DNA from 2 places in the Crocosphaera sp. Alani8 genome. Region 1 is predicted to be linked to the other one. Evidence: predicted binding sites of a transcription regulator. Region 1 holds the regulator's gene; the other holds the start of a gene.
What was found. The regulator HrcA, encoded in region 1, represses chaperone genes, less so after heat shock. The targets are predictions, from matches to a motif close to TTAGCACTCNNANNNTNNGAGTGCTAA.
Positions count from the first base shown of each region.

Region 2: a site for HrcA is predicted at 2,583-2,609, ahead of groES (co-chaperone GroES). Genes of this name have one in related genera too.

Region 1 is NZ_JARVCN010000013.1:2,200-12,148, reverse strand. It holds gene rpmA (50S ribosomal protein L27) at 1-177, opposite strand, end outside; gene rplU (50S ribosomal protein L21) at 219-605, opposite strand; gene P9B04_RS01105 (rhodanese-like domain-containing protein) at 840-1,190, shown strand; gene hrcA (heat-inducible transcriptional repressor HrcA) at 1,257-2,348, shown strand; gene P9B04_RS01095 (TRAP transporter small permease subunit) at 2,460-3,014, shown strand; gene P9B04_RS01090 (TRAP transporter large permease) at 2,998-4,344, shown strand; gene P9B04_RS01085 (BRCT domain-containing protein) at 4,588-6,312, shown strand; gene P9B04_RS01080 (Mo-dependent nitrogenase C-terminal domain-containing protein) at 6,376-7,074, opposite strand; gene P9B04_RS01075 (L,D-transpeptidase) at 7,248-7,823, opposite strand; gene recJ (single-stranded-DNA-specific exonuclease RecJ) at 8,105-9,949, opposite strand, start outside.
Region 2 is NZ_JARVCN010000097.1:409-7,486, reverse strand. It holds gene P9B04_RS07130 (alpha/beta hydrolase) at 1-705, opposite strand, end outside; gene P9B04_RS07125 (ArnT family glycosyltransferase) at 801-2,174, shown strand; tRNA gene P9B04_RS07120 (tRNA-Met) at 2,264-2,337, shown strand; gene groES (co-chaperone GroES) at 2,662-2,973, shown strand; gene groL (chaperonin GroEL) at 3,047-4,669, shown strand; gene P9B04_RS07105 (permease) at 4,743-5,729, opposite strand; gene glcD (glycolate oxidase subunit GlcD) at 5,847-7,078, opposite strand, start outside.

The DNA.
Region 1 (9,949 bases):
GAGGGTATCATCATTACCCCGTCCCACGTTATTACCGGGGTGAACTCTGGTTCCCCGTTGACGAACGAGAATGTTACCAGCCCTAACCACTTGTCCACCGTAGCGTTTAACCCCGAGTCGTTGGGCGCGAGAGTCCCGTCCGTTTCTGGTACTTCCTGTTCCTTTCTTGTGAGCCATAATTGGTTATCTTCCTTGTAATAATTAAGTCTATTGTAGAATTATTCTCCCTCTGTGGTATCGGAGGGAGTTTCTGGAGTGGTGTCTGAGGGTGTATCTGCAATAACAGCGCCATTAACACTAATAGAATTAATCATTAAACGACTTAATTCTTGACGGTGACCCCGTTTTTTACGGGTTTTCTTTTTAGGACGCATTTTATAAACGATCACTTTCCTTCCCCGTCGATTTTCCATCACCGTTCCTTCTACGGTAGCTCCCTCAATAAAAGGTTGTCCAATGGTGATTTCATCGTCATTGTTAATCAATAATACTTTATCGATAACGTAAGATCCGTCCTCATTGGCAGTGAGACGATTAAGATCGTAAAAACGGCCAGGTTCAACCCGAAGTTGGGTTCCCCCGGCCTCAATGATTGCATAAGTCATAATTTTGTCTTTGTTTTTGTTGCCGTACAGGTAGCGCAAAGCTAAACTTAAATGATGATTGCTCTGTGCTTTTTAGTGATGCCATAACCTGATCCGAGCATCGAATCAGACACACAAACACCAATTATAAAATGTTTTAATTATTTATGTCAAATTAGGAGTTTCTACTCTGCAGTAGTACCCCCATAAATTTGTTAATGTTTACGTAGATACATTCAACTGTTAATTATCCCCATGACTCAATCTCCCTCTATTCCTGTTATCAGCGTTGAGGAACTCGCCATACGGTTAGCCCAAGACCCCGATGAGTTACAATTAATCGATGTTAGGGAACCAGAAGAAGTTGCGATCGCTCGTATCGGCGGCTTTGAAATACTATCATTAAGTCAGTTTCAACAATGGTCTTCAGAAATTACTCAGCGTTTTGATCCCCACAAAGAAACCCTCGTTTTATGTCATCATGGAATGAGATCAGCCCAGATGTGTCTTTGGCTACTTAACAACGGTTTCACCAATGTTAAAAACATAACAGGAGGTATTGCAGCCTACTCTGCGAAAGTTGATGAAACGATTCCTCAATATTAATGGCACAAAACTGCTTTAATATTAACAACTGTTTTATTAAGTCTTAGATTGACTACGCCAATCATTATGAGAGTTACCACTTTATTAAATCAACGTCATCAAGACATTTTAAGGGCTACGGTACAACATTATATTGCGACAGCTGAACCGGTTGGCTCAAAAACTTTAATAACTGAATACGATTTTAGTGTAAGTTCTGCCACCATCCGCAACACTTTAGGTAAACTGGAAAAGGCGGGTTTTTTATATCAACCCCACATTTCAGCCGGTCGCATTCCTTCTGATTTTGGCTATCGAATTTATGTCGATAATCTAATGACACCTAACGCCAAAAGTGCTAAGAAAATAAAACAGAATTTAACTCAAAAACTCAACCAAAAAACTTACAATTTTGAAGCGGCATTACAACGGGCAATTCAAATCCTAGCCAATTTAAGTGGTTACATTGCTCTAATTACTTTACCGCAAACTTCTCCTAATCAGCTTCGTCACCTGCAACTAATACCTATCTCAGCGAAGCAAGCTATGTTGTTAGTTGTTACCGATAGCCTGCAAACTCAATCAATAGTGGTGGATATTCCCCTTAGTTTAGTCAGAGATAACGAAGAAGATCGGGATTGGTTAGAAGAGGAATTAAATATTTTATCAAATTTTTTAAACAGTCAGTTGAAAGGGAAATCTTTATTAGAACTAAATAACTTAGATTGGCAAAAAATAGATCAAGATTTTATTAGTTACACAGATTTTTTGAAAAGCTTACTCAAGCAACTACAAACCTATCTAAAGACATCAATTTCTAATCAAGTGATGATTCATGGTGTCTCAGAAGTTTTGAGACAACCCGAATTTTCCCAGTTAGAACAAGTTCAAATGTTGCTACACTTACTGGAAGAAGAACAAGATAAACTCTTACCTTTGATTTTAGATATACCTGAATCTGAGTTATCAAACGGACGAGTTACCCTTAAAATTGGGACAGAAAATCATCTGGAATCTATGCATTCTTGTAGTCTAGTTTCTGCTACTTACTGTCAAGGAGATACTGCTGTAGGAAGTGTGGGATTAATAGGACCAACTCGAATGTTATACGAAAATACAATCCCTTTAGTAGAATCAACGGCAGAATATTTATCGGAAGCTTTGGTTAGCATTGCTTAGGTAGGGCTAACACAAAATTATTATTAAAAAACTTAAAATTATATAAACTTTCTACCCTTAACCTCATATTGTTATACTAAAATACTTATGAGTTGAAATCGAGGCTAAACGTTGCAAAAACTACTAAGTATTGCCAAAATTATCGACACAATCAATGAATGGATAGGAAAGTTAACTTATTGGTTAGTTCTTTTGATGATTTTTGTCGGGGTATGGAATGTAATCGGACGATATTTAGGGAGGTTTATTGGACAAAATCTCACCTCCAATGGGTTAATTGAAATACAGTGGTACTTGTTTGATATTGTTTTTCTTTTGGGAGCAGCTTATACTCTTAAGCACGATGAACACGTTAGAGTTGATCTTCTCTATAAAGATTGGTCACCAAAACGAAAAGCTTTAGCTAATTTTATTGGAGTTTTTATATTTTTAATTCCCTTTTGTTTAATGATAATTTATTACTCTTGGGGTAATGTGGTTAATTCTTGGAAAATTTGGGAAATGTCTTCTGATCCTGGGGGACTTCCTAGATATCCAATTAAGTCGATGATTATTGTTAGTTATATTTTACTTATTTTTCAAGGTATGGCCGAAGCAATTAAAAACTGGGCTATTTTTACCGATCAATCCACATCTGAGGAGATAAATAATGATAATAGGGTATGATTGGTTGGGTCCTTTAATGTTTCTCGGAGCATTAATTTTACTTTCTTTTGGTTACCCCGTGGCATTTTCTTTGGGTGGGGTTTCGATTATTTTTGCGGTTATTGGAATCATTTTAGGGGCATTTGACCCCGTTTTTTTGAGTGCATTACCTAGTCGAATTTTTGGCATTATGGCTAATTATACCCTCTTAGCCATTCCCTATTTTATATTTTTGGGAGCGATGTTGGAAAAGACAGGTATTGCTGAAAAATTGCTGTTAACAATAGGAATTTTATTCGGTAGATTACGAGGTGGACTTGCTTTAGCAGTGGTTATTGTCGGTGCTTTATTAGCCGCAACTACAGGAGTTGTAGCAGCAACTGTAGTTGCAATGGGCTTGATTTCTCTACCTATTATGTTACGTTATGGCTATAACAAAGAATTGGCAGCGGGTGCGATCGTTGCATCAGGAACTTTGGGACAATTAATTCCTCCTAGTATTGTTTTAGTGGTATTAGCAGATCAATTAGGAATTCCTGTGGGAAATTTATTTATTGGCTCAATTATTCCCGGATTAATGATGGCTAGTGCCTTCGCAATTCATGTTATTATTACTTCTTTAATCCGTCCCGATGTTGCGCCACCTTTACCCCCAGAAGAAAGAAATATTAGTAAAAGAACCTTAGTAAAAAATGTCTGTCAAGCGATGCTTCCTCCTTTATCGTTAATTTTATTGGTGTTAGGAAGTATCTTTTTTGGTGTGGCTACCCCCACAGAAGCTGGTGCAGTAGGTGCGTTAGGAACTATGATTTTAGCTGCTTTTAATAAGCAGTTGAGTTGGGTTACTTTAAAACAATCTTGTGACGCAACTTTAAGGATTAGCACAATGGTCATTTTTATCCTTTTTGGATCAACTGCTTTTAGTTTAGTTTTTCGAGGAGTTGATGGGGATAGTTTTATGTTGGAAATTTTAACGAATTTGCCGGGAGGAAAATATGGATTTTTGGCTGTAAGTATGTTCACAGTGTTTATTTTAGGCTTTTTTATCGACTTTTTTGAAATTGCTTTTATTGTAATTCCTATTTTTAAACCTGTTGCGGAAACACTTGGTATTGATTTAATGTGGTATGGGGTGATTTTAGCTGCTAATTTACAAACTTCTTTTCTAACTCCTCCCTTTGGTTTTGCTCTATTCTATCTTAGAGGAGTGGCACCACCGGAACTAAAAACAGAAGACATTTATAGAGGTGCCATTCCTTTTATTTTGCTACAACTTTTAGTCTTAATGTTAATCATTATTTTTCCTTCCCTTGTTAGTTTCTTACCTTCCTTAAGCGCAGCCAGAGGTTAAAAGTATCTCAGTCTAATATTAGAAAAAGATTGCTTAGTGATTAACAAATATTTGACAAATCTCCTGGAATATGGATGGAGTTAACAGTACGTTAAGATTTGTGAGCATTGAAAAGATTTCTCACAAAAGGCGATCGCATCCTGATATATATAGAAATATGGGACGGTCTTGATTGCAACTAGGACGCTACACCTTCGACACTGGTACTAGTTAGTTGCTGTTTGTTTAGTAGGAGACATATATATGATTAACCCATTGGTTTATGAAATTGGTGCATTGACGTTTGTGTTAGGTGCTTTTGGGATCGCCTATTGGCAACTTCGTAACAATTATTCAAAACGAGAAACAACTTTATTAGAACAACAAAAACAGTTAGATCAAGAGAAAGAAAGTTTGGAAAAACAATTGCACAATCTTGAGCAAACTAATCAAGAGTTGACCCAAAAGAATGATTATTTACAAAAGGATTATGTTTATATAAAGCAACAAGTGACAGCATTCGAGAATGATGTTATTAAACTACACGAAGAGAAGAGTAATTTATCACATATGGTTAGACAGGAACAAGATAAAGTTACAGCAAGTCAGCAAAAAAATCAATCTTTAGAGCAGCAAAAACTGCAATTAGAAGAGACTTACAAAAAAGATTTATCTAATCTTGAGCAACAACTGGGAAACCTTAGAGAAGAGCGAAATAAGATTAATAGTAATCTGCAAGAAGCGACTCAAAAAAAAGATTCTTTAAACCAAGAATTAAAAACAGTAATCGCTAAGAGGGAAAGTTTAGAAAATAGTTTAACTCAGCAACAGGAAACCGTTGTATCTTTAGAAAAACAACTAGAAAGTTTATCTCAAGAGAAAAAGGAGCTAGAAAAAGACTTGCAACAGCAAGTAAATAGTATTAGAGAGGAAAAACAATCCTTAGAACATAACTTAACTCAGCAACAGGAAATAGTTGTAGCTTTAGAAAAACAACTAGAAAGTTTATCTCAAGAGAAAAAGGAGCTAGAAAAAGACTTGCAACAGCAAGTAAATAGTATTAGAGAGGAAAAACAATCCTTAGAACATAACTTAACTCAGCAACAGGAAATAGTTGTAGCTTTAGAAAAACAACTAGAAAGTTTATCTCAAGAGAAAAAGGAGCTAGAAAAAGACTTGCAACAGCAAGTAAATAGTATTAGAGAGGAAAAACAATCTTTAGAAAATAGTTTAACTCAGCAACAGGAAACCGTCGTAGCTTTAGAAAAACAACTAGAGAGTTTATCTCAAGAGAAAAATGAGCTAGAAAAAGACTTGCAACAGCAAGTAAATAGTATTAGAGAGGAAAAACAATCTTTAGAAAATAGTTTAACTCAGCAACAGGAAACTATTGCATCTTTAGAGAAACAGCTAAAAGCTCTAGAGGAAGACAATAATAGCTTAAAGAAAGAACGAGAAGAGAGTAAAAAAATAGCCGAAGAGAGAGAAAAACTGGAAAAAAAAATTAAAAAGCAAGAAGAAATAATTACTGAATTGGAAAATAAATTAGCTTCTATAAAGCAGGAAAAAGAAACATTAGATACTCCGCCAAAACAGGAAGATGAAAAGTTAATTGTAGAAGAGAATAAGGAAGGCATTTCAGGTGTCGAACAAGATATTAAAGAAGTGGAAGAAAAATCTACGAAAGAAGAGAAAAAAAAAGAAAAAGAAATAAAAGAAAAAATAAAAAATGAAGTTATTTTAGAAGCCAAGAAACTAGCCGTTATTGGCAGTCTAAATAGTATGAACCGAGAAAAAGCTAAATCTTTGGTTCAACGAGTAGGAGGAACTTTAACCAGTTCGCCAAGTTCTAAAACTGATTACGTTATTGTTGGGAAAAACCCTGGAGATAAATTGAAAAAAACTCAGAAATTAGGTATTGCTCAACTATCAGAAACCCAGTTTTTAGAAGCATTAACCGCCGCAGGGATAACGGAAATTAATAACTAATAATCATAATAACCCATAGGATAAATGCACCTATGGGTTACCTATTCATATAGAAAATTAAATCTAGATAAACTCAGAAATATCTTCGTGACATTCATCAGCTAAATAAGATAATGCCCTGAATCTTAACCCTACTAACTGTTCATACAAAGGGTTAAGCTTACACAAAGGAGGAATATGAACAACTTTGTGACCAAACAGCTTAATGTCCCGTTCAAAGGGACACTGAGGTGGAACCATCTTACAAATAAATCGAGCTACACTAGGATCGTGAATATCCATGCCATCCAACCAATCTTTGAGGGGATGCAATAAGTCAGCTTGAGGTTGAGGAGGACTCACCAAAGGGGCTGCATTACCCGTTACTTGGGCTTGAGGCTCTTCTCCGTTGGGTTTACAGAGAGTATGTTCCAAAGAATTCAATGCCTCTATTTTTAACCCTAAAGCCTCGCTATACTGATGCAAAAGTTCCGCTTCTGGTGTAGAGTATATCCCATCGGCGATCGCAACTAATACAGCAGTTCTTAAGAAGTTCTCCCCAGTTTTGACATCATCACCCAAAGCGTTTGCTAACTCTTCTGGTTCGATAGACTGGTAGGAAAGGGTTTGTTGATCATCGACAGACAAATCCTTAGTTAAATCTGCGATCAACTTCTGTTCTTGGAGATCATAGTCACCATCACACCAAGCGATAGTTAGTAAACCTCTCAACCAAGCTGAAATCTGCTCTTTTGTATACGGGGATTGCGCTACACTTGCCATAAGAATTTTATAATCAAATTTTTAGGTTAGTCACGGGGAACAGAGAAATTTTTGAAACACAAAAAGCAAAGACTAATTCTCGCTATTTATATTCATGTCTTTTGCTTTTGCTACCAAAAATATTACCTTCCCTTTCTTCAGTTTAACTTTTTCTTTGACTAACCTAATGTAGTTTATTGAACAATAACGGGGATTCCTGTTTGCACTAATTCGTACAATGCTTTAACGTCTCGGTTCCGCATTCTAACGCAACCATGAGAAACTGCTTGTCCCATAACGTGTTCTCCAGGAGTCCCATGAAAACCGATATATTTACCGTTTTCTCTCGAAAAACCAATCCAACGTTCTCCTAAAGGACTATTAGGACCGGCTGCGCTAACTCGACCATTCCAAGGGTTTTTCCATTGGGGGTTTTCTACCATTTGAATTACGGAAAAGTTACCCTTGGGTGTTTCCCATCCTCGTCTACCAATAGCAACTTGATAGTTAGCAAGAACTGTATCGTCTTGATAAGCATAAACCCGACGTTCTTTTAGGTTGAGAACTAGATGTGTGGCCTGAGTTTTTTCTGTTTCTGGGGGTGTAGAAATAGCTGTTTCTTGTTCTGTCGAAGTAGTGGGAAGTTCTGTTGCAGAAGTCTCGGAGGTTGTTCCCTCAGAAGCGATCGCTTGTTTGTTAATTCCTCCGATGGGTAATAAGAAACTTCCACTAATAAGAGTGAGTGTGAGTAAGGAAAGAGTGAATTTCATGGTTGTCAGTTTGAGAAAAAATGACGGATGTTTAAGTAAAAAAAAGAAGAGTAAGATAAGTTATCTGTATTCTAGAAGTGCTTTAAAAGACGGTTGCTTAAAATTAGCACTCTCTTAAGAGTTTTTTTTTCTCTATTTTTCTTAAAATTTAAACATAATTAGTTTACCTAATTTAAAACTTATTTACATAACTTAAAATTGTTTTTTTATTTACAACACTCATATAGCAATCAGGAATGATTGGTGAGATATCTTTTTTCCCAGTTACCAATTATCAGTTATCAGTTAATATTTTCATACACTAATAATTTTTGTAAGGTTTCTAACGGAATTTGAGTAAAGTATTTTCTTTTAAAATTTTCTTCCTTGAGAACATCTAGTAAATTTTTTTGTGAGGAAAGATAATCTTGAAATTGGTCGGTTACTTTTTTTATTTCGATAGTTTGTTGATCTTCATTAATTAAAAACCCAACTTTTCTTAAAAAATCTAATGCTAAACCAAAACTGCGATCGCTTAATAATAATCTTTCTTTTAATTGTTCTTTTGTAATAACTTTTGCAGTGCGATCAATATATTTAGCAATACCGATCAATTCTTTGACAGTGCGAGATGGATTAAATTGCTCATCGTATGAATAATTCAAGGCTAATTTTTGCTGATTATTGACACTTTTTTGATAAATTTTGTGTAATTCATCCCAACTCACGGGACAACTATTTAATACTTCAGTTTCTGAGTCTAATTGGTTCGTTTCATCTTTGTTTCTATGGTCTATTAAATTAATATTATTTTTTACCATAGATCGATTATTTTCAGTAGTTAAACTTTCTCTAACTTCGATTAAACGAACTTCGTAGCTACCTTTTCCGTAGGTATTATAATCTAATTCAACAATAGCATCGCATAAATTTTCTTCACCTTGGGGTAATTCTTCTTGGTAATGTTCCCACCAAATACCAGGAAAACCTTCATTAACCGAGCGATCATAAATATTAAACTTGGTCTTTATGTACTTTACTTTATTGTTTTTAGCATCTTTAATATTTCTATTTCCTAAACTTTCAAACCAACAATTTTGAATCAATAATTTTGGTACTGGGTTTCCCATCCCGTAGGGTTCTAATAGTTTTAACTCCCTAAACAAAGATTGACCTAGTTGAGAAACAGTTACGACTAGATCTACTGAGACTGTAGAATTTAAGGTATTAATACTAACAATCTCTTTTCTAAGTTCTCGATTGATACTTTCTTTAAATAAAGATAAATTTTCAACAGGAATACTTAACCCTGCTGCAAAAGGATGTCCACCAAATCGATGTAATAAATCTTGTTGAGAAGCGACTAACTTATATAGATCTATATTATGAACAGAACGAGCCGAACCTCTAGCTAGTTTAACATCATTATCGCTCATTTTTTCCGTTTCAGCAGTGGTTAATAAAATAGTAGGACGACCGTATTTTTGAGCAATTTGCCCGGCAACTAACCCTAATACACCACTTTGCCATTGAGGATCTTCTAAAACAATAACTTGTGTCGTTGACAGGTCTAAAGTTTTTAGTTTTTTCTCTACATTCTTTTGAATTTCCTGTTGTAAAGACTTACGGCGAGTATTGGCTAATTCTGTATTAAAAGCCAGTTTTTGACAGTGTTTATCGTCTTTACTAGTTAACAATTCTACAGCGAAATGAGCATCCCCTTGAATACGACTAATAGCATTAATTCTAGGGCCAATACCGAAGGAAATATCTGTTGGGCGATCGCCACTTCTTTTGCATAGTTTTAGTAAATGAGCAACCCCTGGACGGGTAGTATTAGTTAACTGTTGTTGTAGCTTTTTTAGTCCTTGTTGTGCTAAGTAACGACAATCCCCTTTTAATTCTACTAAATCAGCAATTAAACCAATAGCTACCAAATCTAATAAATTTTCTAAGGGACTTTTAGGTATTTCTGGAAAAGTCAGATATAAAGCTTCAACTAACTTATAAGCTACTGCAACACCGGATAAAGAAAATAAAGGATGATCATCGGAAAAATAGCGAGGATTAATAATAGAAATCACATTTGGTCGTTCCTCGGGTAAGGTATGATGGTCTGTAACAATAACGTCTACTCCTAAAGAATT
Region 2 (7,078 bases), on a different contig from region 1:
GGAGGGCCCAACCCCATAATCTCCCCTTTGACGAATATCTCTGATCTCACTAAAGTTAGGGACAGTCTCCTGTTCCCTTGTTTGAGCGGAGATGGTTTTCATTTCTGTGACAATAGCACTGGTTTCCTGTCCCAATAATTCTAAATAAGTAGCGGCTTTGAGAATTTCTTCCAGGTTGAACTGCATATTAACAGGCAAATGACGTAGAAAATTCAGTAAGCTCAATCCTTCTTCATCAAAAGCAGCTTGAACCATAGCCCCTCTAATAGCGTATAGTCCATTCCTTCCCCCCTGAATAGAAAACAAGTGACCAACTCGGTGTAAAAGTTCTTGTCCCATAGGACTATTGAAGAAACGAGAAACTTCTACAGGGTTGAGGTCAGCTTTTTTCAGTAATGCCTCTCTAAATGCTTCTTTTTCTTCCTCATTGACCCCGGCTAAATTCATATAGTAGGCTAATTCTTTATTGATTACCCCTTCATTAGCAAACAGTTCTAAGGAATCAACTCCCAAAGACAAGTTAAGAGGAGGGTAAATAAAAACAAGCCTTGACTGGGCATAAGCAGGAAAGACAGCTAGAATAGCAGCGAGAGTTCCTAAAGTAATATTTTTTAATTTTTTTTCTACAGGACTCTTTAGAGAGAATAAAAAACCAAACATATTTTTTTTACGAGGGCTATTACCACTAATTATTTTGTTTTTCAAATATAGCACTCTGCTACAACCCAATTTTCCCATTAAACTAGTAACTGTTTAATGGCAACAGCTTCAAAATTGACTAATAAGAAATTCTCACTCCTATGAACTCCAACACATTTACTTGGCATCCTTTAAAATTTTTACACCCACGTCACGACACTTGGCGTAGTCTTTTTTCTTGGGTTGGTTTATTGGTGGTTGCCCTAATTCTCTTGGTATTTAACCTCGATGGTTCTCCCTTACTAGACTCAGAACGCATTATCGGTCAATTGGTGGAAGAAATGGCACAAAAACCATTTTTATCTGGAGACTGGCTATTTCCTACCCTAGAAGGTGAACCTTACCATCAGCATCCCGTTTTAGGGTTATTTTTATTAACTCTAACCAGTGGGCAAGGGGAGATAATTCCTGGAAATCTTCGCTTAGTGGGAGCCATATTTGCCTCGGTTTCCGTGCCTTTGTTGTACGCAGTAGGACGGGAGATTTTTGTTTTCTGGCAACCTGCTATATTCAGTGCCTTAGTTTACTTAATGTTATTTCCAATAGTTCGTTGGAGTCGTCTAGCTATGTTAGACGGAATTGTTCTCTTTTGGTCAATTCTAACTGTGTTGTGTGTGCTGCGATCCCGTAGAGATTTTCGCTGGTCTTTGGCTGTAGGCTTAAGTTTGAGTGGGCTATTTTTAACCCAAGGATTAATTGGCTGTTTACTAACAATTGTTTTAATTGTTTTTTTGGCTTGGGACACCCCTAGACTTTTGAGTTCTATTTATTTTTGGATGGGGGTTTGTTTGGGAGTTTTACCAGCTTTAATCTGGTATTGGATGGAATGGTTGGTGTATGGACAACCATTTTTGAATGAGGTTTTTTTCCACTCTGTTAAAGTGAGTTCCCTTGAATTTTTTAGTTCATTAACCTACTATCCTGTAGCTATTATTAAATATTGTTGGCCTTGGCTTATATTCGCTTTTTATGGACTCAAACTAGCCCGTAAATCCCTAAACTGGGGATGGGCTAAATTAGTACTAGTTTGGGGTGGTTTTTATGGTGGAATGATTCTTCTTCTTCCCCTGGACGGTATGGGTTATCTTTTACCTTTTTGTCCTGTTTTAGCATTGACAAACGGAATAATTTTTCATGAAATCAAAAATTGGCCCCAATATAATTCCTATCCCAAATCTTGGTGGATGGTTTTATTGAGCCTGTCAGGAGTAATTGGTATTGTTGGCCTTGTTATTGCTTTACATTTTCCCTTTGATTTCAAATTAGTATCTGATCGGTCTGATCTTGCCTTACTATCTGAACGTTTATTTTGGGTTTTAACTTTAATAACCATTGCTTTGACCTGGGCTGTCACCTCTACTCTAATTATTCGACGGAATCCGCAATTTATTGAAGTATTATTGTGGGGAACATACGTTAGTTTGTTATTAGTAATTGGTTCACCTTATTGGACGGGTCATAATGTTTATTTCTAAGACTATCCCTGCCAAGAAACGAGAAATCCTCTTTTTTTTGAAAACCCCTTGCAATTTTCTGTAGGTTCTTGTTATACTAGTTAAGACGACGCGGGATAGAGCAGTCTGGTAGCTCGTCGGGCTCATAACCCGAAGGTCGGTGGTTCAAATCCGCCTCCCGCCATTAAAATCTAAACTCTTACCATCCTAGTAATAAACTTCGCAGGTCAAGCTTTGAGGCCTAATTAAGACCTTTGATCTTAGGAGCTAAGTTGCGGAAACCAGCTTTTCCTAGCGTCTTGAATTTTGATGCTAGGGCGATTTGTGCTGGAATCCCTACATATTGTAACCATGAAAGCCCGTAACCTGGATAAGTTCGGGAACCCGTACCCAGATAACTGTTGCCAGACCTCCCCTTATTTCGCTAAATTAGCACTCGTAAGGTTAGAGTGCTAAAAGTTGAAACAAAGCACTCAGTTTCAATTATAAACACCAGGAGGATTCGTTCATGGCAGCAATTAGTATCAACGTCTCTACCGTTAAACCCCTCGGCGATCGCATTTTTGTAAAAGTTAGCCCCGCCGAAGAAAAAACCGCAGGAGGCATCTTATTACCCGATAACGCTCAAGAAAAGCCCCAGATTGGTGAAGTTGTGGCAGTTGGACCCGGAAAACGCAACGACGATGGCAGTCGTTCTGAATTAGATGTCAAAGTTGGCGATAAAGTTCTCTACTCCAAATACGCCGGCACCGATGTCAAACTGTCTGGAGATGACTACGTATTACTATCGGAAAAAGATATCCTCGCTGCCGTTGCTTAATGAGATCATAGGCAACCCAAAAGCTACTTTGTTGACGTATTGATTCAGAATTGACCAAAAAGAGGCATAACCTATGGCTAAATCCATTGTTTACAACGAAGATGCACGTCGTGCTTTAGAAAGAGGTATGGACATCCTTGCAGAGTCCGTAGCTGTTACCCTTGGACCTAAAGGTCGTAACGTTGTTCTAGAAAAGAAATTTGGCGCCCCGCAAATTATTAATGACGGGATCACCATTGCAAAAGAAATTGAATTAGAAGATCATATCGAAAATACTGGAGTTTCCTTGATTCGTCAAGCAGCCTCCAAAACCAACGATGTCGCTGGAGACGGAACCACCACCGCTACTGTTTTAGCCCATGCGATCGTTAAAGAAGGTTTACGTAACGTTGCTGCTGGAGCTAACCCCATTGCTTTGAAACGGGGTATCGATAAAGCTACCGACTTTTTAGTAGAGAAAATCGCAGCCCACGCTAAACCCATCGAAGATTCTAAAGCGATCGCCCAAGTTGGTGCCATTTCCGCAGGAAATGACGAAGAAGTTGGCAAAATGATCGCTGAAGCTATGGACAAAGTAGGCAAAGAAGGGGTTATTTCCTTAGAAGAAGGAAAGTCCATGTTCACCGAACTGGAAATCACCGAAGGAATGCGCTTTGATAAAGGATATATTTCTCCTTACTTTGTTACCGATGCTGAACGCATGGAAGCGGTATTTGAAGAACCCTGCATCCTGTTGACAGACAAAAAAATTAACTTAGTACAAGATTTAGTCCCTGTCTTAGAGCAAGTTGCTCGTCAAGGCAAATCTTTAGTAATTATCGCTGAGGACATCGAAAAAGAAGCCTTAGCAACCTTAGTGGTGAACCGTTTACGGGGTGTGCTGAATGTGGCTGCAGTAAAAGCCCCTGGATTTGGCGATCGCCGCAAACAAATGCTCGAAGACATCGCTATTTTGACCGGCGGTACAGTTATCAGTGAAGATGCTGGCCTCAAATTAGAGAATACCAAGCTAGAAATGTTAGGATCGTCTCGTCGGGTAACTCTAACCAAAGACGACACCACCATTGTGGCAGAAGGCAACGAAGAAGGCGTTAAAGCCCGTTGTGATTTGATCCGCCGTCAAATGGAAGACACAGAATCTTCTTACGATCAAGAGAAGTTACAAGAGCGTTTAGCAAAATTATCTGGTGGTGTTGCTGTCATCAAAGTGGGTGCAGCTACCGAAACAGAAATGAAAGATCGTAAACTACGTTTAGAAGATGCTATCAACGCCACAAAAGCAGCCGTAGAAGAAGGCATTGTTCCTGGGGGTGGCACAACTCTTGCTCACCTTACTCCTACCCTAGAAGAGTGGGCTAACGGTAATCTAGCCAACGAAGAGTTGACTGGTGCTTTGATTGTAGCTCGTGCGTTGACTGCTCCTTTGAAGCGTATTGCTGAGAATGCTGGTCAAAACGGTGCAGTAGTTGCTGAGAGAGTCAAAGAGAAGGACTTTAACACTGGTTATGACGCTGCTAGTGGTGATTATGCTGATATGTTAGCAGCTGGTATTGTTGATCCTGCTAAGGTAACTCGTTCCGGGTTACAAAATGCTGCTTCTATCGCTGGTATGATTTTAACCACCGAATGTATTGTGGTTGATAAACCTGAGAAAGAAAAAGCACCTGCAGGGGGTGGTGGAGACTTCGACTACTAAACCTCAAAATTAAGGTAAAACAAACTACCCCAACTTTTCACAAGTCGGGGTAGTTTCATGGATGGAGAAATTACTAACTAATATAAAAGTTAATCGTTAAACCCAAAACTAGAATTAATTGTGCTGTTAAAATCACTATATAACTGGCAAATTTAATCCGTACTATTCCGAGCAACAAAATTAAACTAGAAATATTAAACAGAGAATTCAACAATAAAAACACTAAACCTGAACCGTACAAAATAGAGGATAAAAGCGGGGTTAAGAAATAAGCAGAATTGAGAGAATTGAAAGAAATTACTAAACCAAATACTGTCATTGCTAGTAGCTGGTTTAAAGGTGTAGTTCCCCATTCGAGAAGTTGCATTTGGGGTAGAAATGATTGGCAAACCGTGGCAATAGCAACTCCAACCACAAGGAGACTTCCCAACTCTATAAACTCTCTAATTATATTGTCAAAAAATAACCATAACTTTTGCCATATATCACTAGAATTGCTAACATTAACCTGATATTCGTAAACTAAATTACCTGAAGGATGAAGGGGTTTAAAGGTTTCTGAATGTGCTATGATTGTTCCAGAATGGACTAAAGCGGAACGGCTATTAACAGGAGATGAAGAATCTTCTAGCACGGCAAATTTCTCAGGATAAGCACTAAAAATTAAACCTACTACAATGCTAATCAACCAAACTCCTAAAATCCTTAAAAACACTAATCTAGGATAATCTCCTAGAACTTGCCAGCTATTATTAATAACAAAAGGGTTAACGGTGGGAGAAGCTACTAAAAAACTGACACATAAAGGAATGGGTAAACCTTGTAATAATAACCGTCTTACGATGGGGAGGTTGCCATACTGTCCAAAAGGTAGTAAAAACCCTAAACTACTGCCAATGATTACTGCTAGGATACGAGTACGGGGTAATTTAGCCACTAATTGATGTTCATCAACAAAAACTAATAACCCACTAGAAATGACAATACCAAGGAGAAGAAACGGTAAAGATATTAATAGATTACTAACAAATAAGGTGTAAATATATTTTAGTTGATCCATATTCAAAAAGCGATAAACGATAGGTGATAATTGATAATTAGTAGTCTTTACGGTAAGTCAATTATCAACTACCTTAAAGATCGAACTCAGGTTAACACACATTTTCTAGGCAAAATATCAACTAAATTTTTTAGAATTAGCGGCTTCTCCACAAGTTCGAGGAGTGGGAAAAAGTTTGCCTGGATTAGCTAAATTATCGGGGTTAAATACCTGTCTTACCCATTGCATGGTTTCTATATCTATTTGGTTAAACATATAGGACATATATTCATTTTTATCGGCACCTATTCCATGTTCGCCTGATAGACTACCTCCTAAATCTACACACAATTTAAGTATTTCTCCCCCTAATTCTTCTACTTCTTCCCATTGTCCAGGGATAGAATTATCGTACAAAATTAATGGATGTAAATTACCGTCTCCTGCATGAAAAACGTTGGCAATACTATAACCATATTCTGCACCTAAGCGATCAATTTGTTGCAACACATTAGCTAACTGTGTACGGGGAACAACCCCATCTTGAACAAAATAATCGGGACTAATATTCCCAGCTGCGGCAAAAGCGGCTTTTCTTCCTTTCCAAAGTTTTAAACGGGTTTCTACATCATTAGCTGATGTAATTTCCCTGGAGCCATTTTGACGACAAATATCAGCAACCTTTTCTTTGTAAGCTTCTACTTCAACGGATAATCCATCTAATTCTACTAATAAAATAGCCGCCGCATCTCTGGGATAACAATTGGTTTTCACCGTATCCTCCACTGCATTAATAGAGAAATTATCCATAATTTCCATACCAGCAGGAATTACCCCAGAATCAATAATATCAGCTACTGCTTGTCCGGCGGATTCAACTGTGGTGAAATCAGCTAAAACTACGGATATTGTCTCGGGGGTTTTGAGAATTTTTAAGGTAATTTCTGTTGCTATTCCCAAAGTTCCTTCTGAACCTACAAATAAACCGGTGAGGTCATATCCCGGCATTTCAGGAATGCTACTACCTACTTCAATAATTGAACCATCGGGAATAACTAATTTTAAACCTAAAACGTGGTTGGTTGTAACTCCATATTTTAGACAGTGAACTCCACCAGAATTTTCTGCTACATTACCACCAATAGAGCAAATAATTTGACTGGAGGGGTCTGGTGCGTAATAAAAACCGGCTCCTGTTACCGCTTGAGTCACCCAGTTATTGATTACCCCAGGTTGCACCGTAACCCGTTGATTTTCTAGGTCGATATCTAAAATTTGCTTCATGCGAGCAGTTACAATCAAGACGCAATCTTCTACTGGTAAAGCACCTCCAGATAATCCAGTTCCTGCACCTCTGGCCACCCAAGGGA